Regions from separate parts of the Alkalihalophilus lindianensis genome, predicted to be linked through region 1. Evidence: riboswitches for the same ligand, from Rfam matches in the RefSeq annotation. Region 1 holds a riboswitch; each other region holds the start of a gene.
What was found. Region 1 has a riboswitch for S-adenosylmethionine ahead of RYX56_RS07290 (methionine ABC transporter ATP-binding protein). Riboswitches for the same ligand answer to the same signal wherever they lie in the genome.
Positions count from the first base shown of each region.

Region 2: another riboswitch for S-adenosylmethionine. It lies ahead of RYX56_RS04915 (sugar ABC transporter substrate-binding protein); the one in region 1 lies ahead of RYX56_RS07290 (methionine ABC transporter ATP-binding protein).
Region 3: another riboswitch for S-adenosylmethionine. It lies ahead of RYX56_RS19460 (methionine ABC transporter ATP-binding protein); the one in region 1 lies ahead of RYX56_RS07290 (methionine ABC transporter ATP-binding protein).
Region 4: another riboswitch for S-adenosylmethionine. It lies ahead of RYX56_RS16290 (homoserine dehydrogenase); the one in region 1 lies ahead of RYX56_RS07290 (methionine ABC transporter ATP-binding protein).

Region 1 is NZ_JAWJBA010000002.1:101,394-107,571, forward strand. Features, by position in the region: gene sufC (Fe-S cluster assembly ATPase SufC) at 1-17, opposite strand, end outside; gene RYX56_RS07270 (YuzK family famiily protein) at 239-376, opposite strand; gene RYX56_RS07275 (carboxymuconolactone decarboxylase family protein) at 596-979, opposite strand; gene RYX56_RS07280 (MetQ/NlpA family ABC transporter substrate-binding protein) at 1,082-1,927, opposite strand; gene RYX56_RS07285 (methionine ABC transporter permease) at 1,941-2,609, opposite strand; gene RYX56_RS07290 (methionine ABC transporter ATP-binding protein) at 2,602-3,627, opposite strand; SAM riboswitch class I at 3,804-3,916, opposite strand; gene RYX56_RS07295 (MFS transporter) at 3,985-5,259, opposite strand; gene RYX56_RS07300 (YusG family protein) at 5,367-5,603, opposite strand; gene gcvH (glycine cleavage system protein GcvH) at 5,712-6,101, opposite strand.
Region 2 is NZ_JAWJBA010000001.1:912,254-918,431, reverse strand. Features, by position in the region: gene RYX56_RS04925 (2-hydroxy-3-keto-5-methylthiopentenyl-1-phosphate phosphatase) at 1-499, opposite strand, end outside; gene RYX56_RS04920 (2,3-diketo-5-methylthiopentyl-1-phosphate enolase) at 496-1,728, opposite strand; SAM riboswitch class I at 1,807-1,920, opposite strand; SAM riboswitch class I at 2,093-2,241, shown strand; gene RYX56_RS04915 (sugar ABC transporter substrate-binding protein) at 2,324-3,430, shown strand; gene RYX56_RS04910 (sugar ABC transporter ATP-binding protein) at 3,443-4,939, shown strand; gene RYX56_RS04905 (ABC transporter permease) at 4,941-5,930, shown strand; gene mtnK (S-methyl-5-thioribose kinase) at 5,944-6,178, shown strand, end outside.
Region 3 is NZ_JAWJBA010000010.1:41,147-47,324, reverse strand. Features, by position in the region: gene RYX56_RS19470 (amino acid ABC transporter permease) at 1-301, shown strand, start outside; gene RYX56_RS19465 (amino acid ABC transporter ATP-binding protein) at 314-1,054, shown strand; SAM riboswitch class I at 1,138-1,246, shown strand; gene RYX56_RS19460 (methionine ABC transporter ATP-binding protein) at 1,386-2,399, shown strand; gene RYX56_RS19455 (methionine ABC transporter permease) at 2,455-3,054, shown strand; gene RYX56_RS19450 (MetQ/NlpA family ABC transporter substrate-binding protein) at 3,073-3,903, shown strand; gene RYX56_RS19445 (glutathione ABC transporter substrate-binding protein) at 4,140-5,735, opposite strand.
Region 4 is NZ_JAWJBA010000006.1:26,127-32,304, forward strand. Features, by position in the region: gene aspS (aspartate--tRNA ligase) at 1-1,476, shown strand, start outside; SAM riboswitch class I at 1,642-1,755, shown strand; gene RYX56_RS16290 (homoserine dehydrogenase) at 1,851-3,065, shown strand; gene RYX56_RS16295 (hypothetical protein) at 3,071-3,364, opposite strand; RNA gene ssrS (6S RNA) at 3,504-3,690, shown strand; gene RYX56_RS16305 (tRNA threonylcarbamoyladenosine dehydratase) at 3,883-4,644, shown strand; gene RYX56_RS16310 (RsfA family transcriptional regulator) at 4,689-5,318, opposite strand; gene RYX56_RS16315 (ATP-binding protein) at 5,553-6,178, shown strand, end outside.

The DNA.
Region 1 (6,178 bases):
AAGAATGGTGCTGACATCTCTATGACCTCCAATTTATTTTGCTTTATCTAAAAGCAGTGTGATTTCGAGTTATATCGAATTATTCTCAATCTATTCTCATTACAATCTTATAACAAATCCAACGTAAGTTCAAGGTAACAAGACTGTCATCTCTTCATTATATAGTAGAGTGATTTATACAGAAAGAGAGTGGCACCTATTTGGTACCACTCTCCTTATATAATTTTCTTCTTCTATTCTATGCGTGTTGTTGATTGAATTCTTTCGCAATCTGGTTGCAGCGTTTGTAATCTTCCTCACGAGCTTTTTCAATTTCCATTCTTTTGTCTAGACTTCGGTTGTACTCAGCATAACCTATTCCATGTGCAGAATGCATTGCTTTTTCCATATCACTCGTATACGCAGCGTCTAATGATTGGATAGTAAATCAATCCCTTCTCTTTTGATACACGTATCTTAACATGATCGCTTTAATTGACCAAAGTGCAAAAAAGAGCTTAAGACCCCTTAAATGGGATTCAGTTCACCTGCGACATTGTCAGAAAACTTACCATTACGATAACTCCGGATTACGTCATTTTTCAGCTCATCCCAATTATTGCTGCATTTGACTACCTTTGCCACTAAGGTCGGTCATCGCTTCTTGCACAAGGGTTACAGCCTGACTCATGGCAGCTCCACCACCAAAAGCCGCGGTCACACCTAGTGCTTCTAAGATCTCATCTTCTGTGCACCCTTGATCCAGACAGCCTTTTGTATGATAAATAATGCAATATTCATCTTGAGCAAACACACTAATACCTAACGCAATCATTTGCTTTTCTTTTTGCGAAAGCTTTCCTTTGGCAAAACAGGCCTCAGTGAACGCATTGTATTTCTTTGCAATGTCAGGCATTTTTTCAGTGAAGTGCCCTAAGCCTTCTTTATACTCATGTAGCGCCATTTGAATGGCACTTGATTGTTGTTGCTGCTGATCCATCTACAATCCCTCCTTAAGTTGATTCCATTTCAATGGTAGTATTCGAATCAATGCGTTCATTTATACAAAAAAAGAGCACCACTAAGGGCACTCTTTACTGTTCTATTCTTCAGTTAATGGAATAACAGCACCATCATACTCTTCATTAATGAAGTCTTGAATTTCTTGCGATTGTAGAACTTCAACAAGCTTCAGTACTTCAGGACGCTCTTGATCTTCAGCACGAACAACGATTAAGTTTGGCTGAAGAACTTCTTCGTCTTCAAAAGCAATTCCATATTGCTCAACATCTACTCCGCCTTCAAGTGCATAGTTCGTGTTAATCACCACTGCATCACCTTCGCCACTTTCAAATGAAGGAGCAAGCATACGCGCTTCAACTTGAGTTGATCCAAATTGAAGATTTTTAGGGTTTGATGAAATATCTTCAATTGTTGCTAATTGACCTTCTTCAACGTCTAACTCAATTAAGCCAGCACGCTCAAAAATCGGAAGGATACGACCGTGATCACTAATTGAATCACTCATAATGATGGTTGCACCTTCAGGAAGCTCATCTAAGCTTGCGTACTCTTGTGAATACACACCAATTGGTTCAGCGTGAATAGCACCCGCGCTAACGAAATCATAATCATTTTCTTCAATTTGCATATCTAGGTAACCAGGCGTTTGGAAGTAGTTCACATCGATATCTCCATCACGCAATGTTTGGTTTGGTAAAATATAATCTTGGAATACTTGTACTTGAAGGTCAATTCCTTCTTCAGCAAGCAATGGTTGTGCCGCTTCTAAGATTTCTGCATGTGGTACAGCAGAAGCCCCCACTACTAATGTTGATGATTCACCTTCTCCTGCATCTCCTTCAGTTGTTTCTTCCTCAGCACCACCACATGCTACAAGTGATACCGATAATGCTGCAGCTGCTACTACGCTTAAAAACTTTTTCATCTTTCTTTTCCCCCTACCTTTTATCTGTTTTATTTGTAAAATAATCACCTATCCATTGAATAACAAATACTACCAACAGAATAGCGATCGTTGCTACTAAAGTAATTTGACTATTGTTTCGTTGGAATCCTTCTAAGTAAGCGAAGTGACCAAGACCACCCGCTCCAATGACACCCGCCATCGCTGTGTAACTGACTAAAGCAATCGCTGTAACTGTAATACCAGAAATAAGGGCTGGTAAGGATTCTGGAATTAATACTTTGCGAATGATTGTCCAATTGCTTGCCCCCATTGATTGAGAAGCTTCAATAACTCCTTTATCAATTTCACGAAGGGCAATCTCGACCATACGTGCATAAAACGGTGCAGCTCCAATAATCAAAGCTGGTAGGGCTGCATTTGCCCCTAGCATCGAACCCGTTAATGCTCGTGTAAATGGAATGAGTAAGACGATCAGAATAATAAATGGAATCGATCTGAAAATATTTACAATAAAACCGGTAATCCCATTGACCACTGAATTTTCCCAAAGGTTACCTTTGCTTGTTAAATATAAAACCAGTCCTAGGATAATCCCTATAATAAATGTCGCTAATACAGAGATGGATGTCATGTAAATGGTCTCAAGTGTAGCATCCCACAGTCGATCCCCTTTTACATCAGCTAGAAATTGATCAAGCATACGTGATCACCTCCACTTCCACTTTCTTGCTTTGGATAAAGGCAATGGCACGTTCCACTTCTTCTTTTTGGCCATTTAAGGCAACAAATAATGTTCCATATGACCCTTCATGAATCTTGGTAATTTTTCCTTGAACAATATTAACTTCAACATCGAACGTACGGATAAGCTGAGTAATCAATGGACTCTCTGCTTCTTCCCCAACAAATGTTAATTGCACAATGTGTCCTTCTGGGTGATCAGCCAACATTTGCTTAATCGCATCCGTCGTTTCCTCAGGTTCCGTAATCTGTTTCACAAACTCTTTTGTCATTTCTTCTTTTGGCTTACGGAAAACATCAAGCACTGGACCTTGCTCAACGACTTTTCCAGCCTCCATTACAGCAACTTGATGACAAATTTTGCGGATGACATGCATTTCATGCGTGATGAGAACGATCGTTAATCCTAACTTCTCATTAATATCTACAAGCAAGTCCAAAATCGAATCAGTTGTCTTTGGATCAAGAGCTGATGTTGCTTCATCACAAAGTAAAACTTTCGGATTGTTTGCAAGAGCTCTTGCAATCCCAACACGCTGCTTTTGACCACCACTTAATTGCGATGGATAGCTATCTCCGCGTCCTTTTAAACCGACTAGTTCGATTAATTCATTGACACGCTTTTCACGTTCACGCTTTGCTACTCCTGCTATCTCCAAAGGAAAAGCAATATTATCGCGAACAGTACGAGACCAAAGTAAGTTAAAGTGTTGGAATATCATGCCGATCTCCTGACGTGCTCGTCTTAGCTCCTTTGTTGATAGAGCCGATAGCTTTTTACCGGCTACAGTAACGTCTCCCTCGGTCGGTCTTTCTAACATATTTAACATACGAATCAACGTACTTTTACCTGCACCACTATATCCAATGACCCCAAAAATCTCACCTTCAGCAATCGTTAAATCCACACCGTCAACTGCGTGAACCGGGCCATTTTTCGTTTCGAATCGTTTACGAATCGATTGTAACGAAATCATATTTAATCCCTACTTTCCTTCTATCCTTTCAATTCTACTCACCTCAATTAGTAGAATTGAAAGACGTTGATGCTCATCTATTCAGTGACAATTTGCCCTGTTGTCGTTCAAAAAATAACCATAAAAAAACCCTTCTGTTTTAAGATGAACAGAAAGGTGTATGTTAGATATCCTCTGTCTCATCTATCAAAGCTTATGCTTTGCAGGAATTAGCACCTTCTAAATCAAGCGTTGATTTAGTGGTTGCTGGGTTTCATCGGGCCAGTCCCTCCACCTCTCTGGATAAGAGATATAAAGTTGTTGTTTGCTTTTGCATGAGTGCATCATAGCATGGCGGATTTTTTGCTGTCAACGATTTTATGCTGAAAGATGAGATGAAGATTTTTCCGTTGCTTTTTTCTCTCTAAATACAAGGAAGAAATAGATCGAACCAATCAGATAAAGACTAGCCGTAATCGTAAACACGTAGGCATAACCATAGTAAGAACCATAGATCATAACAAGCGTGGTCGACACCGGTCCCATAACAGCCCACCCTAATTGAAAGACCATTTGCCCTACTGAATTCGCAAGACCTTTCATGGAATCATCGACTTTTCTCATCATTAAAGCCATTTGAATCGGATTCCCCGCATTCATTAACGCTTGCCTAAATAAAAATCCGATCACAGCGAGCCAGAGCACTTCTGTATAAGCCGTCAGGAGGAGAAACGGAAGGGATGAGAGCTGCAGAATCACTACAGCTTTCACTTCACCTACTTTTCGTACTACGGTTGGGCCGATCATTAAAGCGATCGCCGTCATCGCTTGACCTAAAGATAAGATAATGCCCACCACTGAATAACTTACGTCAAATCGATCTGTAAAATATAAGTTCAAATAAGGAATGACTAGACCAGACCCAAAACCAATTAATAAATTGGCTACGGCGAAAAGTCCAATAACCTTTAGACTTGAGCGATGGGTCGTAAACAATTTACCAAGAGAGCTAGCCCCTGTTTTCTGTTTGCGCACCTTTTGTTCCTCGCGAATCTTTATAATTGGGATTAAGGCGAGGAAAAATAAGCAAGCTCCAAACAGCAAGGTGATTCGCACACTCGTCAACATTGTTAATCCAAATACAGTATGAAAGAGGTCGGATAGCGTCCCACCAAGTGTATTCCCAATGACATTAGCAACCATAATAAGCGCAAAGTTAAAGCTAAATAGATGCACTCGCTCTTTTTCCGAGGAATTCTCAGCAAGCAAAGGGATAGAGGATACTTGAATAAAGGCCATAAACAATCCCGTCATAAAAGCTGTCGCAAGTAACATCGTCTCAGCTACCAGCACACCACGTAAAAGAAGGCTACATGCTGCAAAAATAGCCCCAACAAAGATCATTTTCTTCCTGCCTACTTTGTCACTCAGTAAACCAGCTGGTAAAAGTGCAATCGCACTTGCCATCGCCTGCATCGCTATGATTCTGCCGTTCACTTGATCTACATATCCTAATTCACGAATATAATAATTATAAATGACCATAAAAATACCCATGCCGATGTTGGCAAGGATAGATGCTATTAAAAATAAACGCACATTTCGATTATACGATTTCAGTTGCCCCGTCCAATCCTGAATGAGCTGAGCCATGTGACCAACACCTTGTTATTATTTCGGTACCCTAAATATAATAAATCATTTCCATATAAATAAAAAGCCTTTCGTCAAAGTTTTCAGACGAAAGGTAATAATAACTTTCAGCACCAGCCCTCTTCGCAGCTATCTACATACGAAGTGACTTGATTCGGATTGGCATTTTCATAACGATATACTTTATCTTCTTCAAAAACATACCCTGCACTCATTAAATGCTGGAGGCCAGATGCCGTTTCAGTTACTTGTCCTACGTGGGCATCATCTACATAAAGGTTCATATGGCCATTCTCATACTTACCCTTCACTTTGCTTGTTACATCTACTTTGACTAAGTCCAAACGAATCTCCTCCATCTTGTAGGATGTAGGTATAGTATTTGCTAATCCAACGTTCCTAGCCGAGGCAAATAAAAGAGAAGGAGGTAAAGTCCCCCTTCTCAACATTGATTAATCTTCGCTAATCATTTCAGCATATTGTGAATCGGTCATAAGCTTGTCCACTTCTGATGAGTCAGAAGGCTCGACAACAATCATCCACGCTTTTTCATAAGGTGATTCGTTTACAAACTCTGGAGAATCATCAAGCTCTTCGTTTATTTCAACCACTTTACCGCTGATTGGCGCATAAAGTTCTGATACAGTTTTAACTGACTCAACGCTACCAAAAGGCTCGTCTGCTTCGATGTCATCTCCAACTTCAGGAAGCTCAACGAAAACGATGTCCCCTAATTCTGATTGAGCAAAGTCGGTAATACCGATGCGAACTTTCTCACCTTCTACTTTTACCCACTCATGTTCTTCTGAATACTTTAATTCCTTTGGTAAATTTGCACTCATTTGGTAATCCCTCCATCAATTTGGTACATACTCACTTCATTATACCTTTTTTGCCATCCAAACTAAACGTTTCAAGC
Region 2 (6,178 bases), on a different contig from region 1:
AATACTCTTCATTAGGATATTGACGTAAAATGGATGGCTTGCAGCAGCCACAATCATTTGTGCAAAATGAATCGCAATGATGTGGCCATGTAATTGTAATGGTGTCTTGATTAAAATCACTTCCATTACAATATAAATCCTCTAGAACATCATATGGCTCTAGTACAGGTTGTACAAAAAAATCAATTCCACCGCTAACGACCTTAAAGGTAATATCATTTTCTTTAAGATAGGTTAAAAAGGGTTCAAAACCCTCTCTTATCTCTGCTTGTTTTAACACGAAATCAATAATTTCTTGTTTTCTCTCTACTGGTATGAGAGAAAACAGCCTGCCGACCCCTTCTCGAATGGAGATGCGTTCTGCTAAGATATCATCTTTTATATCTTCCCATCCATCTGGAGCAAATTGCTTCATAATCGCAATGATATTGTCTTTTGTCGTAATCGTACCGTCAAAATCACAAAAAATAATGAGCTTACGTTTATCTAATTGGCTCATGTAGGCTGTCCCCATAACTCTAGTGCTTGGGAAAGTTCTGGAGAACGCTGAGCGGTTTCTGTTAATGTGCGACCAGCTAATACACCATCAATCGCTTGCCTAAACGCTTGAGCTCCTGCACGGGCACCATTAGGATGGCCGTGTATACCGCCCCCTGCATTAATGATCGAGTCCACGCCGAAATCATTAATGAGAAGGGGGGTAAGGCCAGGGTGGATACCGGCTGAAGGAACAGGAAATGCTTTTTTGAGAGGGCCTTCTGACGTTAGAGCATCCGCAATATCAGCTGTTTCTTTTTGGTCAAGCGCAACACTTCCATATGGTGATGGAAACAAAACTAGATCTGCTCCCGCTAAGCGCAGTAGCTTTCCAAGAAGCACTTTATTCGAAAATCCGTAAAAAGGTGATTGGGTAAGAGCACCGGAAACAGCAGGGTGTGCCATGATCGGTAGTGGGATATCAGGATCTTCGGCCAACTCCTGCAAGACATCTAGGCCATATGCAAATACATTAAACAACAAGGCACTAGCGCCAAGCTCAGCAGCCTGTTTCGCTTTTGCTCTCAATTCGGACGTTCGTCCAGTTAAATTGACCGCATATAGTTTTCTTTCTCCAGTACGCTCATACGCATCATTTAGTACAGAAGCTCCTACTTGAATTCGTTTTTCAAACGGAGTTAATTCGTTATCAAATAAAATCTCGTCATCTTTTACAAGATCAATTCCACCTGTAACTTGTTCTGTTAATTGCTTTTCAAATTCTGAAAGGTCTTTACCGATCATGCCTTTAAATATACTCATTAACAAAGGACGATCATGTACATCTAGAAGATTGCGAATCCCTTCTATTCCGTATTGCGGGCCAGGGAATTTAGATTCTAATTGAGGGTCAAGTTGAATATCCACAAGCTTTACTTCACCATCTAAAGATAACTTTCCGAAAAGGGTCGTTAAAATGGCTGGCAGGTCTGGACTGAAATTGGCTGAAGGGTAGGCGATCTTAATTAATCCTGCACTACGTCCCTCTTTGAAGTAACGATTTGTATCCTCGTTTTCAGGTAGAGCCTGAACGTCTACAACTTCCCCTTTATGTTTTTCTAGTTGTTTTTTTTCAAGCGCAGGAAGATGCGTCCAAGAACCAATCGTTAAGCCGAGTGCAATCGATTCAGCTTTTTTGTGGAGATCTCCTTTACGGTCGTGAACAAGATAGGTTGCTGTAATGTGACTCATAGTAAGTTGAGTCCTCCTCTCATCAAATAAAAAGTCCTCTTCAACATTGAAAGAGGACTGAATGGATCATAGAATGTCCTCTTATCTTTCAAGCTTACGCTGTGAGAATTAGCACCTTGAATCAACACGAATGTGTTGAAACAGGTTGCCGGGTTTCATAGGGCTCGTCCCTCCACCTGCTCATAATAAGAGTTTATGGTTGTATGAAATTATCGAAAACGTTGTAATGAATTATGACAGTTGTCGAGAAGTCTGTCAATTGAAAAAATTAATTGTTAGAATCTATTGACAAAAGAATCGATCGCTCGTATCATTACACTCAACCTCTCAAATTTGGAAAAACTTGAGATCAACTACATAGCAACTCTTATCGAGAGCTGGCTGAGGGAATTGGCCCTATGAAGCCCGGCAACCGACCTACTCACCCTATCTATTCGGTGAAAACCTTTAAGGTTTTAAGGCACGGTGCTACATCCAACAGACGGTGCAAGTCACCGGCCTGAAAGATAAGAGGACGGATTCATTCATTCGGCCTCTTTCTTAAACAGAAAGTGGCTTTTCTATTTGATAAAGAGAAAAAGGGGAGAGATGAAAGGTGAAAAGAGTAAATTGGGTTAAAGCATGGGGAGTGACAATTGCTTCGGCAATCTTGTTAGTAGGTTGCGGAAGTGGCGAGGAAGCGAGCCGTGCACAAGAAGATGTCAATCTTGAAGGCGTTCCTGAACGATTTGCTACTGGTGAAGGGTCCAAGGTGAAAGTAATCCGAAAAATTGGCGGGGATGATCATACTGCACAATTCTTAGCAGGTGTAAAAGAAGAAGGAGAATCTATCGGCTTTAATGTCGATATTTTCACTGCAAATGGGGATACAGCTAGGTACCATGATGCCATTTCACAAGCAATAGATGATGATTATGATGGGCTTGTTCTCTCTCATGGGGATGATGCTGCTACTGTTGATGCGGTACAGCGCGCGGTTGATCAAGGAATCGAGGTTGTAACTTTTGATTCGAACGAGGATTTAGAAAACATTGAAGGTGTAACGTTAACTTCTCAAGATGATGAAGAATTAGCTTCTCTTGCTCTTGAACAACTAGTAGAAGACTTTAACGGGGGAGCGAATATCTTATATTTATGGGTGGACGGATTTCCTCCTATGGTTAGAAGAAACAATGTTTATCAAAATGTGTTAAATGAAAACCCTGGCTTAAATGAGCTTGAGAGATTTGGAGTGGCTGCAGAGGACACATCAACTCAAACTCAAAATGCGGTATCAGCTATGTTAAACAAATACCCAGAAGGTGAAATTGATGCAATCTTTGCAACGTGGGATGCCTTTGCGATTGGCGCTGCTCGTGCAATTGAAGAAGCAGGTCGTCATGAAATAAAAATATATGGAATTGATGTTTCGAACGCTGATTTGCAAGTCATGCAGCAGGAAAACAGTGCGTGGGAATACACAGCTGCTGTTGATCCTAAGCTGATTGGGGCTATTAACCTTCGTATTTTAGCGAAAAAATTAGCAGGAGAAGAAACACCACAATTTTATGACTTAGAAGCAACACTGATCTCAAGAGATGACTTAGTTCAAGGTCAAGGAGATGTAAACATGGTTAGTCTTGGAGAGCTTGTTTCAGGTTGGGGTCAATCTGATGAGTTTGAAGAGGACTGGATTAAAACGTTAAAGAACCATCATGAATAAACAGGTGATTGTATGAATCTACAAATGAATAATATTTCAATTGAATTTCCAGGTGTGAAAGCTCTTAATGATGCCTATTTTGAAGCGGAGACTGGAACAGCTCATGCTCTAATAGGTGCCAATGGAGCTGGAAAGTCCACACTTATGAAAGTGCTATCAGGTGTCTATACTCATCACTCGGGTCAAGTCTATCTAGACGGAAAAGAAGTGACTATCCGCTCACCTAGAGATGCACAAAAGTTAGGAATACAGATTGTCTATCAAGAAGTAGATACAGCTCTTGTGCCCAACTTAACGGTTGGAGAGAATATTGTACTGAATGATCTGGCGGCCAATAAAGAGAAATCGTTTTTTATGAATTGGAAAAACGTTCATAGCAAAGCGACAGAAGTATTAAGGTCGCTTCAGGTACATTTATCATCCAAAACTCTCGTGAGTGAATTAACTCTCGCCGAAAAACAAATGGTACTTATAGCGAGAGCAGTCACCACTGATTGTAAATTTCTAATTTTAGACGAACCGACGGCACCGTTAAGTTTATCGGAAACAAGAGAGCTTTTTCGAATCGTTAGGGAACTTAAGCAGAAGGATGTCGGTGTGATTTTTATCTCACACCGCTTACCTGAGCTTTTTGAAATCTGTGATTCTATTACAGTGATGCGTAACGGTGCCTATGTGATAAAGGAAGCGATTGCTGATACGTCTACTAAAAAGGTAGTAGAGCATATGCTCGGAGAAAAATTAGAAGAACAGTTTCCAGAGAGACAAGCACAATTTGGTGAAGTGATGTTTCGCACTAAAGGGCTCTCAGATGGAGGGAAAGTGAAAGCTGTAACGCTCGATGTACGTGAAGGTGAAATCATCGGTGTTGCAGGGTTAGTAGGAGCAGGCAAAACGGAACTGTGTAAGCTATTGTTTGGTGCGACACCAAAGAAAACAGGAGAAATGATGTTGAAGGGAAAATCTCTCACTCTTTCTAATCCAACTGATGCGGTGGAAAGTGGGATCGCTTTTGTTCCTGAAGAGAGAAGAAAAGAAGGTGTATTAGTAGAAGAGACGGTTGTAACCAATCTTTCCGCTTCAAGTATGAACCACTTCCTAAAAATCTTTAGCTTTTTGGATTTTAAAAAAGAGAGAGCCAAGGCGGAGGAAATGATTAACGTATTGGGAGTGAAAACACCGAGCACGGAAACATTGGTTAAAAATCTATCCGGTGGAAATCAACAGAAAATAGCGATCGGTAAGTGGCTTATTTCAGATGCAGATCTTTATATTTTTGATGAACCAACCAAAGGGATAGATGTGGGGGCAAAGAAAGATATTTTCAATTTAATTGCCGGTCTAGCTGAAAGAGGGAAATCAGTGATTTACGCCTCTTGTGAACTTTCCGAAGTCATCGGGATTACGGATCGGATTTATGTGATTTATGACGGGCAAATTTCGAAAGAATTAGCAACAACAACGACGAATGAAGAGGAACTTTTATACCTCTCTACTGGAGGAGATTAACTTGGCGCAACTCAACACCGTCCGTCCGAAACCATCTTTTAATATTTTTGATTTTTTATATAAATATGGAACGATTCTCTTAATTTTTTTACTCATTATCGTGTTCGCAGCAGCTAATCCAGCATTCTTGCAGACAAGCAATATTATTACCATTTTAAGATCGATCTCGATTGTAACGATTATTGCTATTGGTATTACCATCTCTCTTTCTGTTGGTGGCTTTGATTTATCGGTAGGCTCAGTCGCATCTCTTGCAAATGCCGTGGTCATCTCAATGTTTGTTTGGTATTCACAGCCCACTTTGATTGCCATTGGAATAGCTGTATCTGCAGCTCTTCTTGTAGGGGCGTTTAATGCCTTTATGATTGTAAAAGTGAAAATACCAGACCTATTAATGACTCTTGCTACGATGTTTATTATTCAAGGGGTTGCTCTTACATATACCAGAGGTGCTACAGTCTCACAGAATATGATTATGGCAGATGGAAGCTATGCTACAGGAACCATCAGCTCTTTATTTGCAAAGCTCGGTCAAGTGCCTTACATCATTATCATCATGCTTTTTACAGTCGTCATTGTTCATATATTCCTGACTTACACAAAACACGGTCGGTATTTATACGTTATCGGTGGCAATCAGGAAGCAGCTCGACTTTCGGGAATTCCCGTTAATAAATACAAAGTGATTGCTTACTTACTTTCTGCTATTTTTGCTGCTCTAGGTGGAGTGATTCTAGCTTCGAGAGTGATGACTGCAGAGATTAATGCGGGTGGTCCTTATTTGATGGATGCTGTCGCCGCAGCATTTATTGGATTTGCCGTATTAGGGGCAGGAAAACCAAATGCATTCGGAACATTTGTAGGGGCTGTTTTAATCGGGATTTTGGCGAACGGACTTGTAATGATGAGCGTTCCCTATTATGCAATGGACATTGTGAAAGGAACCGTCCTCGCTCTAGCCTTGGCACTTACGTACTACAAACTTAAATAACGGAGGGTATGGTATGACAAACTTTACTGTTGGCTATTTTACGATGACCGAAAAAGAAGCCATAGAATACGCAAACTCAAATCTAGATTTCTTTCAGCCTGGGGCAAATCTTACGTGTAAAGAAATAGGGGATGGCAATTTAAATTATGTTTTCAGGATTGTTGACCAACAAACAGGCCAGTCACTTATTATCAAACAAGCAGGTCCGGTTGCACGTATATCAGATGAATTCAAAGTTTCACCGGACC
Region 3 (6,178 bases), on a different contig from region 1:
TACTTCACTTCAAATGAGTTATATACAGACACTAAGGCGAATCGTTATTCCTCAAGCAACACGAATTGCCTTACCACCAACTTTTAATATATTTATGGATATTGTAAAAGGAACCTCTCTTGCATCAGTTATTACTGTTCAAGAGCTATTATATAGCTCTAGACTTGTAGCAGGAAGGACTTATGATAGTATGACGATGTATATAACCGCTGCACTTATTTACTGGGTAGTTTGTATTGTGATTGGACATTTCCAAGAACGCTTGGAAAAACGTTATAATCGTTATTTGAGTCAGAGATAAAGGAGACCTACTATGATTGAAATCTCACAATTACAAAAGAAATTTGATGACGTTACTGTTTTAGAGTCAATTAATTTTTCCGTAAAAAAAGGGGAAGTTGTTTGTTTAGTAGGTCCTTCTGGGTCAGGAAAGACAACACTTCTACGTTGTTTGAATTTATTAGAAACACCTAACCAAGGGACGGTTCAGATCGGTGATAAACGCGTTGAGTTTGGCTCAAAACGTTTATCAAAAAAAGCTATAAAAGATTTACGAAGCTACTCTGGTATGGTATTTCAAGGTTTTCATCTATTTCCTCATAAAACAGTAATGGAAAATATCACCGAAGCACCATTAACTGTGAAAAAGGCAAGTAAGGCAGCTGTAATCGAAGACGGAGAGAAATTATTGAAGAAGGTTGGCATGATTGAACATAAGGATAAGTATCCAGATGCATTATCGGGGGGACAGCAGCAGCGTGCTGCGATAGCAAGAGCGCTGATGATGAATCCTGATGTCATGTTATTTGATGAGCCAACTTCTGCTCTTGATCCCCAACTTGTTGGCGAAGTTCTACGAGTAATCGAAGAGCTCGCAAAAGAAGGACAAACAATGGTGATCGTTACCCATGAAATGAACTTTGCGAAGCGAGTAGCAGACAAAGTATTATTCATGGACGGTGGTTATATCGTCGAGGAAGGTCCAGCTAAAGAGTTACTCGAGAATCCAAAAGAAGAACGAACTCGAGAGTTTTTACAACTTTTAGGTGAATAGTGTACATGTTAGAATAAAAAGCATTGACATCTCCTTAATACTTTATTAAGATAAAATAACTTAGAAAATTTAAATAGTTTAAACTCTTATCAAGAGCGACCGAGGGACAGGCCCTATGACGTCCGGCAACCTCTAAGTTTTTACTTAGTCGGTGCTAAATCCTGCAGAGCAATAAGCTCTGGAAGATAAGAGGTGCGATCTTAATTATCAAACCTCTTTCTTGTTTAGAAAGAGGTTTTTTTATATTTATCTACTTGAGAGTTAACCTAGAACATTATTTAGTTTTAAAGTTGAGTTTTCACATAGGGAAATTAGGCTTTGGGGGTGCATCATGATCGAAATTAAAAGTGTTACGAAAGAATATAAAACAAAAAAAGGGACCGTTAAAGGAGTAGATAACGTAAGCCTTGAGATTGATCAAGGAGAGATCTTTGGAATCGTAGGGTATAGCGGAGCAGGTAAGAGCTCGCTTTTACGATGTATTAATTTGATGGAAAAGCCAACTAGCGGAGAAATTTTTGTAGATGGTGTTAATCTAGTGAAGTTAAATGCTAGTAAGCTGCGCAAATCTAGACAAAAGATAGGAATGATCTTTCAACATTTTTATCTTGCTACTTCTAAAACAGTATTTGATAACGTTTATTTCGCTTTAAAAGCAGCAGGTAAATCAAAGACCGAGAGTCAAAAGAAAGTGTTAGATTTATTGGAGTTAGTAGGATTAGCTGATAAGGCACAACACTATCCTAGTCAATTAAGTGGAGGTCAAAAGCAAAGGGTAGGTATAGCAAGAGCTCTGGCTAATGACCCGAAAGTATTGTTGTGTGATGAAGCAACTTCAGCTCTAGACCCAAGTACGACTCAAGCTATCTTAAAACTACTCAAAGATATAAATGAAAAACTAGGTTTAACGATCGTGCTGATTACACATGAAATGGAAGTTGTAAAAGAGATTTGTGATCGAATGGCTGTTATGGAAGAGGGAAAAGTAATAGAGCTAGGGAGTGTCTATCAACTATTTGCTCAACCAAAAGAGAATCTAACAAAAGAATTCATCGATGGTGTGATGCAATTTAAATTACCTCAAGCTTTGGTTGGAAAGTGTAAGGGAACAATAGTGAAGATACATTTTCGAGGAAGGATTGCTGAAGAATCTGTTGTATCGGATGTCCTCAAAGGATTTAATGTACGGGCCAATATTCTCCACGGCAAAATTGAATATATTAAAGAAGTCCCTCTGGGTGTGTTTATTATGGAGCTTAAGGGCACTAGTGATGAAGTGGAGCGTGTTCTTACGTATCTAAATGATAAAGCAGTTGGGGTGGAGGTGATGACAAGTGACAATTGAAACATTGATTAATTTACTTCCAGAGCTCAATAAAGCATTCTTTGAAACGGTGTTGATGGTAGGGATTTCACTTTCTGTAGCACTAATCGTAGGGCTTCCCTTAGGCGTTTTATTGTATGTAACAGATAAAGGCTTGTTCCTTGAAAATGGTTGGATAAAAGGGGTACTTGGCTTGATCGTGAACTTAATTCGGTCGATCCCCTTTATCATTTTACTTGTTGCACTTATTCCATTAACAAAAGCGATTGTAGGAGGAACCATTGGTCCAGTCGCAGCATCTGTCTCCTTATCTGTTGCAGCGATTCCTTTCTTTGCACGTTTGGTAGAATCATCTGTGCGAAAGATTGATAAAGGGGTAGTAGAAGCTGCAATTTCAGTTGGGGCAAGTCCTTGGTTGATCATAAAAGATATTCTATTAACAGAGGCTAAGCCTGGCATTATTCAAGGTATTACCATTACGACTATCAGTTTGATTGGTTATTCTGCGATGGCTGGGGTTGTCGGTGGTGGTGGAATTGGTGATCTGGCCATTAGATTCGGTTATTACCGGTATGATGAAGCAGTGATGTTTACAACGATTATTATTTTGATTGTGTTAGTTCAAGTCATCCAATATACAGGTGACTTTATAGCAAAAGCAATAGATAAAAGATAAAGTAGAGGAGAATGAACAATGAAAAAGTGGAAAACAGTATTACTTTCAACATTATTAGTAGGTACATTAGCAGCTTGTGGTTCAGGAGAAAGTGAAGAAGCCGCAGCTGACTCAGAAGAAAAAACAAAAATTACTTTTGGTTCAACAGCAGGTCCTTATAGTGATATGGTTTCACAAGCAATCCAACCACTATTAGAAGAGAAAGGATATGAAGTTGAAGTCGTTGAGTTTAGTGATTATGTTCAACCAAATATTGCTCTTGATAATGGCTCTATTGATGTAAATTTATTTCAACACAAAATTTACATGGAGAACTTTGCTGGAGAAAATGGATTGGAGTTATCAGAAGTGATTGTTGTTCCGACGGCTCCAATGGGGATTTATTCAAATAAATATGACTCTCTAGATGAGATCGAAGAAGGGTCACAAATTGCGATTCCGAATGATCCGACCAATGCAGCTCGTGCTTTCTTAATACTTGAAGAAGAAGGATTAATTAAGGTTGATCCTGATGTCAATCCACTTGTTATTTCTGAGAGGGACGTCGTAGAAAATCCGAAAAATATTGTTTTTCAACCAATTGAAGCAGCACAGCTTCCGCGTGCTGTAGATTCCGTTGACTTATCAGCTGTACCAGGGAACTTTGCTTTATCTGCTAACATGGATTTACTTGATGCTTTAAAGCTCGAAAATATGCCTGATGAGTATAGGAATCGCGTAGTTGTTAACACAGAGGACTTAGATGAACCTTTTGTTCAAGATATTAAGGCAGCAGTAGAATCTGCTAAATTTGAAGAGGTTATAGATACAGAGTTCGAAGGATTTGGAAAGCCGGATTGGATGGAGTAAACACTTTAAAGGCGCTATTTATAGCGTCTTTTTTTTGTAGGCGTAGGGATTTGATTAGTTAAATAAGTTAGGAAGTAAAATAGAACAAGATAATTGATTCTAAGAGTTATTTAGCTTAAATAAACGTTTAATTAAGACTAGACTTTAAGAAGATTCTAATTGGTAAGCTGAGTTTATTAACCAATGAAAATAAAAATCTGCCTTATGAGAATCACTTCATAAGACAGATATAAATGTTATCTATTAAGTTCTACATCACGTAAGAATAATGTTGTACTTGGGAATTGCCAGAAGCCTTCTACATCATCTCTTACACCAGCAATGATTTCAGGGAAGTAAAGATAAGCATATGGCGATTCTGCAGCTAGCTCATCTTGAGCTGCTTCGTAATAATCTAAACGTTCTTGCTCATCAATCGATTCACGAGCTTGTTGTAAGAGAGAATCAATTTCTTCGTTATCAATGAAAGAGCGGTTACCAGCTGGACCTTTGTTATCGGAGTGGAAGACTGGATATAAACCATAGTCACCATCAAGGGTAACGGTGCCCCAACTGCCTAAGAATAGTTCCGATTGTCCTTGACCTGCTCGTTCTAAATATGTTCCAAATTCGTACGTATCAATCTCTACGTCTACACCAATTTCGGCTAGTTGGTATTGAAGTGCTTGAGCTAGATCTTGTCGTTCACGGTCGTCATCTGTAAGAATTGTTGTTTGAAAGCCATCAGGATAGCCTGCTTCTGTTAGTAGTTCCTTCGCTTGTTCACGATCATATTCAATACGATCAATGTTATCGCTATACCCAAAAACATCTGGAGCGATTGGACCATCTGCAATCACACCTGTACCGTCTAACACTCCATCTATTAATGCTTGTTTATCCACAGCCATATGAAGGGCGCGTCTAATGTTCACATCATCAAACGGTTCTTTTTCCGTATTAAATCCTAAGTAAACCATGCGAGTGCTATTTGATTGCTGCACAGACGTTTCGGCACCATTTTCTACCCGTGAAACATCACTAGGGTTTACTGGGAAAATAATATCTACTCCGCCTGTTTCAAGTTCGGCGATACGTGTTAAGTCCTCAGGAATAACAGTGAAAGTGACTGAATCTACTTTTGCTTGTTCTTCATGCCAATAGTCATCATTTTTCACAAGAGTAACAGATTGTCCTGGGGTACGTTCTTCAAATTTAAAATAACCAGTCCCAGCGGGGGCTTCATTTACTACTGAGAATGGTTGCCCGCCATTTTCCATGTCTTCATAGGATGCTTCAATTGATTCCATGCTAATTATGCTTCCACCTGGGTGAGCAAGATGAGCAGGAAGAGAAGAAAAAGGAAACTCAGTTTCAATATGTACCGTGTATTCATCTTCAACTGTTACCTCTGTAATCATTCCAAATAAGAAAGAAACAGGGGCAGCAACATCAGGGTCACGAACACGATCTAAATTTGCTTTAACCACTTCTGCATTTAATTCAGAACCATCGTGGAATGTTACACCTTGGCGAATTTTTGCTTCCCAAGTTGTATCATCAATTTGCTCGAAGCTTTCCGCTAAAGCTGGCTGAATCGTAAGGTCCGTTTCCATATGTACAAGACGATCATAAATAGTAGAGTTGATCGAGTTTGACACATTTTCGTTTGCGCCATGCGGATCAAGCGAAACGGGATCAGATAAGACTGCGACTTTCAGGTCGCCTCCACCGGTATTTTCTGTTGACTGCTCCCCTTCATTCGCTGCATCTTCTGACGGTTCACTGCTACAGGCAATGAGACCTATACTTAGAACGGTAAGAATGGCAGTTGATTTAAAAAATTTCTTCATTGTAAAACTCCTTTCTGAAAAATAATGAATGAGGCAATAATCTACTAAACTACAAGGAATTGCTAATAAAATCATAGCGTAAGCCGTTAGAAATATCAATTTAACTTTTTGAATATATAAAATAATCTAACAAAATCCTCCGTATCACGCAGAAAAATAGTAATTTTCGACATGTTTCACGGGAAACATTTTCAAATAGTTATAGAAAAATGCTGAATATTGATGATTTTGTAGAAAGGTTTTGCCCTATGAGAAAGAGGGTTTGGACATACTTGTACTGAACTCTTTATAAAATAATAAGACTAATAGCTCCAGAAATATGATAGGTAACCTTACATCAGTACGGAAAGTATTTGAAAGAAATGCTAGGATAACGCTACGTAAGAAAGAAGCTTTTTACATAATGATAAAGAAAAATGATCAAGAGTTTGACATTATGTATG
Region 4 (6,178 bases), on a different contig from region 1:
CTAAATGCTTCAAAATCACTTCCGTTCCAAATTGAAGCAGATACGGATGCTTCTGAGGATGTTCGTCTACGTTACCGTTACTTAGACTTGCGTCGTCCTGATATGCAAGAAACATTTAAGCTGCGCCATAAAACGACGAAACTAATTCGTAACTTCTTAGATGATGAAGCATTCCTTGAGATTGAAACACCAATGCTGACAAAGAGTACACCAGAAGGGGCACGTGATTATCTTGTTCCAAGTCGCGTGCATCACGGTGAGTTCTATGCGCTGCCACAATCACCACAAATCTTTAAGCAGCTTTTAATGGTGTCAGGCTTTGAGCGTTACTACCAAGTCGTTCGTTGTTTCCGTGATGAGGATTTACGTGCGGATCGTCAACCAGAATTTACTCAAATTGATATTGAGACATCTTTCATGGATAAAGAAGACTTGCTTTCAATGACTGAGAAAATGATGGCAAAAGTAATGAAAGAAACAAAAGGCATCGATATTTCTCTTCCCATGCAACGCCTAACTTATGATGAAGCAATGAATCGTTACGGTTCAGATAAGCCAGATACTCGTTTTGAAATGGAACTTGTTGAGCTTTCTGAGGTTGTAGCTGACTCTAGCTTTAAAGTATTTACTAGTGCAATCAACAGCGGTGGCATTGTAAAAGGGTTAAACTTAAAAGGTGGAGCAAGTAAAATGTCTCGTAAAGAGATTGATGCTCTAACTGAGTTTGTGAAGCCTTATGGTGCGAAGGGTCTTGCTTGGTTGAAAGTAGAAGCTGAAGGTCTTAAAGGTCCTGTGGCTAAATTTTTTGAAGGCGAGCAAGCAGAGAGTTTACTTGAAGCAATGAACGGTGAAGAAGGAGACTTATTATTCTTTGCTGCTGATAAAAAACAAGTTGTATTCGATAGCTTAGGTGCTCTTCGTCTGAAGTTTGGTAAAGAGTTTGACTTGATTAACAAGGATGTATATAACTTCCTATGGGTGGTTGATTTCCCGCTCGTTGAATATGATGAAGATGCAAAACGTTTTGTCGCTCTTCACCATCCATTCACAAGTCCGAAGAAAGAAGATCGTGATCTTCTTGCAACGGATCCTGCAGCAGTCCGTGCTGAAGCCTATGACCTTGTCTTAAATGGATATGAGCTTGGTGGTGGATCACAACGTATTTACGAGCGTGAGATCCAAGAGCATATGTTCAGAGCACTTGGTTTCACAGAAGAAGAAGCAAAAGAACAATTTGGCTTCTTACTTGAAGCATTTGAATACGGTACACCTCCACATGGCGGTATTGCGCTTGGACTTGACCGTTTGATCATGCTACTTGCAGGTCGCACAAACTTACGTGACACGATTGCATTCCCGAAAACAGCAAGCGCAAGCTGCTTGTTAACCAATGCACCAAGTGAAGTAAGTCTTGATCAATTAATTGATTTAAACTTATCGGTCATTGGAAAGAAGTCTGATAAAGTAAAAGCTTAATAAATAGAGCCCCGCTAAAGCGCATCCCGCGCAAGCGGGTTTTTTTTTTATGTGGCAATCGCATTACGTTTTCGCACAAACGAAAAAAACCATTGACTCTTCAATTCGTGATGCGTATAATCAGTTTTAATAGAAAATTCGAAACAATATGAGATAGAGATCTCATCCTTATCAAGAGTGGTGGAGGGACTGACCCTATGAAACCCGGCAACCGGTTTGTATGCCATACAAACAAAGGTGCTACGTTCAGCAGAATGTATTCATTCTGGTAGATAAGGGAAGGCAGAAAAACCTTTCCTTAGTGAAAGGTTTTTTTTGTTTAATTCTAGATATAAAGCTAAGACGAGATAGATAAGAGGCGAGGAGAGAGAGTTATGTTAAAAGTAGCGATTCTTGGATTTGGTACAGTAGGTGGAAGCGTATATGGACGGCTAGAAAAAAGCCGTAAAACCATTGAGGAGCAAATAGAGGAGCCGTTTCAAATCACAGCCATTTTGGTAAAAGACCGTCAAAAAGATCGTGCCAATCTTAAGGATGTCTTCATCACGACTGAGTGGGAACAGTTTAAAGCTCATCAAAAGTACGATATCGTATTTGAAGCGATTGGAGGTATTGAACCAGCCTTTACGTACACTCACTATTTTCTCGAGCAAGGAATTCCAGTTATCTCCGCAAATAAAAAGCTTGTGGCGCAAAAAGGTGAAGAACTTGAAAAAGTAGCGACTTCAGGTGGAGCTTTTTATGGTTACGAAGCGGCTGTGGCGGGAGCTGTTCCAATTGTAAATGCTCTTCGTGGAACACTTGCAACGACAGCTATTAATCAAGTGAGAGGGATTTTAAATGGAACGACTAATTATATGTTGACGGAAATGATTCAAAAAGGACGCAGTTTTGCGGATGTGTTACTTGAAGCCCAGCAGTTAGGTTATGCTGAAAGTGATCCTACTGATGACATTGAAAGCTTTGATGCATGGTATAAGTTAATCATCTTAAGCCGACTCTGTTTTGGGAAGTGGGCTGACCCTGAGCAGATAAGCCGTTTCGGAGTGAGTGAGATTGAAAATTGGCATGTAGAGGTGGCAAGTGATATCGGCTGCCAAGTTAAATTAGTAGGAGATTCGAGGCTTGAAGAGGGAGAGATTAAAGGCATTGTATCGCCGGCATTTGTGGTGAACGAAGAACTGTTAGCTTCCATTAATGGCGTTACAAATGGGGTGGTTATTTACGGCGAAGATATTCATGAATTAGCTTTTGTCGGGCCTGGGGCTGGAGGTGCTGCTACCGCTAATAGTATGGTTGAAGATTATCTTTTTCACAAACGCTACAAAGGAGATCGAGTTGTTATAGCAGAAAGTAATTCAAAAGAGAGTGCTAGTTATGATGTGGTGTTTGTCAATCAAGCAAGCTACGGAGAATGCTTGCACTGGGCTGAGGCACATTCGATCAACATCATTGAATCCATTCCTCATGCAGAGGGAGAGGCATGGATTGTGAAGGATGCTGCAGTCGATTACCTCCATCAGCCTGTTTATCAATTATGTGGTGACCTCAATAAAGTGAAAAGTCGTCAACATAGTAAGGTGCTCTAATCACACTAGGGTTTAATGAGATTTCGATAAGCTTCAATGAGAGCAGTAGGTTCTTCTTTAATATAATAAGTCCTTACTCCGCGGCTTGTGTGAAGATACAAGAAGCCCATCGCATTTTTTTCGGGTTTCTTACGATATGAAATATCAAATATAGATTGAATAGGGTAATGATCATCTTTTACTGTTAACTGATCTGGAAAAAGCATCATATCATACGAGGTTTCAACAATTCTCTTTTCAGTCCAACCAATTTCTTGACTAATTTCGATACAACGTTGGGTGGCAAGTGCTTTTTTCATAACTAGATGAAGCCTCCTAAATAAGTTTATATCTACCGTACCACAGGAGTAAAAAAAGAACAAAAAAACAAATGACAGAAAATTAAGATAAAATACTTGCATGTCGTTTTCGGTCATGTTATATTTAGTTCAACAGATAAGAATCCTACGTTGTACGTAAAAACTGAGTGTTTTGAGCCAACACTTTTGAAAAGGGAGCAAGTAGTTGTTTGTTGGATTACATGCCTTTGTGTACTCTTGGAAGGAAGTAAGATAATAAGCACTGTGCACCCACCTGTGAGAGCAGGTTCAAAGCGTAAGTCAAATACGGCATAGTTGGGATTCTTATCCTACATAACTGGGAAAAGAAGCTAAATTGTTCAATTGAACAATTTAGCTTCTTTTTGTGACGAAACGCCTTAGACTTTTTCATCATGCTGTGATATATTCAAATCCGACAATCGATAGCTTTTTAGTATGCTACTAAAAGGGTATACTAGCTGGTAAATAAACCTTTTGCTTGGAAGGAGAAACGATACATGTTACATCAATTTTCACGGAATGAATTAGCTATTGGTCATGATGGATTAGACCAATTAAAAAATAGCACAGTAGCGGTACTAGGTATTGGAGGAGTTGGGTCTTTTTCAGCTGAAGCACTTGCACGATCTGGTGTTGGCCGTCTTGTATTAGTAGATAAAGATGATGTAGATATTACTAATGTCAACCGTCAAATTCATGCTTTGCTCTCTACTGTAGGACGCGAGAAAGTAGAGTTAATGAAAGAACGGATTGCAGATATAAATCCTGATTGTGAAGTTATTGCTCTAAAAATGTTTTATACAGAAGAGACCTATGAACAGTTCTTCAGCTATGGACTTGACTATGTTGTTGATGCAAGTGATACGATCTCTTATAAAATTCACCTCATGAAACAATGCTTAGAGCGTAAAATCCCTATTATCTCAAGTATGGGTGCCGCTAATAAGATGGATCCTACTCGCCTTCGTATTACGGATATTTCTAAGACAAGCTATGATCCTATGGCAAAAGTGATTCGCACAAAGCTACGTAAGGATGGCATTCATAAAGGAATCGAAGTTGTCTTTTCTGATGAACAGCCTATTAAAATACGAGAAGATATCCGTAAAGAAATTGTTCCACAAAAAGCTGAGGAAGGTCCGATTCGTAAGGCGAAGATGCCACCTTCTTCAAATGCATTCGTTCCATCTGTTGCTGGCTTAATTATGGCTGGTCATGTTATCACGAAATTATTAGATGGCATTGAAATCAATCGTTAATCAATAAAAAAACATGCTCCCACTCATAGGAAGCATGTTTTTCTCTATTTTGCGAGCTTTTCTAAATTTCCATTCTTGTCCATTTTAAAGGAGGCACTAGAGAGCGCTTCTTCATCTTCTAAGATTGCCATTCTTCGTGCTCTATTCATGATTTGAATGAGAGACTGGTAATCTTCTTCAATGATCGAACTATCTTGTTTTAGCTTTTGAATTTCACCTTCAAGCTCACGATTACGGTTAATGAGCTCTAAATTCGTCTTAATCAAAGCTGCATTTTCCTCTTCTAGAGAAGATGAGTCTGACTCGAGCGAAAGATTTTGTAAATAATGAATCACCGAATCTAGTGACATCTCTTTTGGTGCTGGTTGTAGTGATGGTTGTACATTTATGGTTGGTGGTGGACTCCACAGTGGCTTTCGTTGAGTGAAATAGGAATAAGACATCGCGCGCTTTCTTTCTTTCCGTTCTTTTTTTGCTTCAGCAATTTGTCTTACATAACGTTGCCTAACGACAGCATTCCATCTAAATCCACAAGCAGCAGACGTACGATTCAATTCATCTCCGACTTCTTCAAACGCCTGCAGTTGTGTGCTGCCTTCGCAAATATGTTTAATCACCGTTTCAGCCAGTAATACATCATCTTCATGAGACCAAGCATCTTGTCTAACTTTCATTCTGTTCAACTCCTAATCCATAAATAGTTTTTGTTACTAGCTACTATGGTCAGAATAAGAAAGGTTTATACAAGGCTCATAGAAAAATGTGGAGATATCCTTCGATCTTTTTAAAAAAGAAAGCCTAATCATTATGAAAAAGTATGAAAGAACCTTTTTTTATATGGGGGAAACGTGTAAGATATAGAAGGTAAAATTATTTGTTAGTTTTCGACAAAATTCGAGGGGTACAAAATGATAAAAACCTTACGAGCAAAATTATTGTTCTTCTTCTTTTTTGCGACGTTACTGCCTTTATTATTTGTAGGCTATATTACATTTCAGTCGCAAAAAATCGATATGAATGAACAGCTTCATCAAACGATGTATACAATGACGGATAACTTCGCTGTTTCTATAGAGAATATTGTAAATGAACGAATGAAAGATGTTATTATTCTAGCAAACAATCCAACGCTTCGAGATTCGGAGCAATCAAGAGAGTTGATTCGTGAAGAATTACGATTATTTGTGAATGCACACTCGGTATATTACGGGGCAATATTTGTGAATACAGAAGGAATTGTCACTGTAGACCTGGATAATACCATTGTAGGAACGGATGTCAATGATCGTTCTTGGTATCAAGAAACGATTTCTGGGAATGGCATTTATTTTTCTGATATTTTTTATTCAGATGTGATTAATCAGCCTGCGCTTGTCTTAACACACGAAGTAAAAGGGAGTGAAGGAGAGACATTGGGTGTTGTCTCCGCCATCTTTGATGTAAACTTTTTATGGGAACGTTTGGCTCACTTTGGTAAGCAACAAAAAAGTCATGGATTAGATGGGTATGCTTTTTTAGTGAATGATCAAGGAAA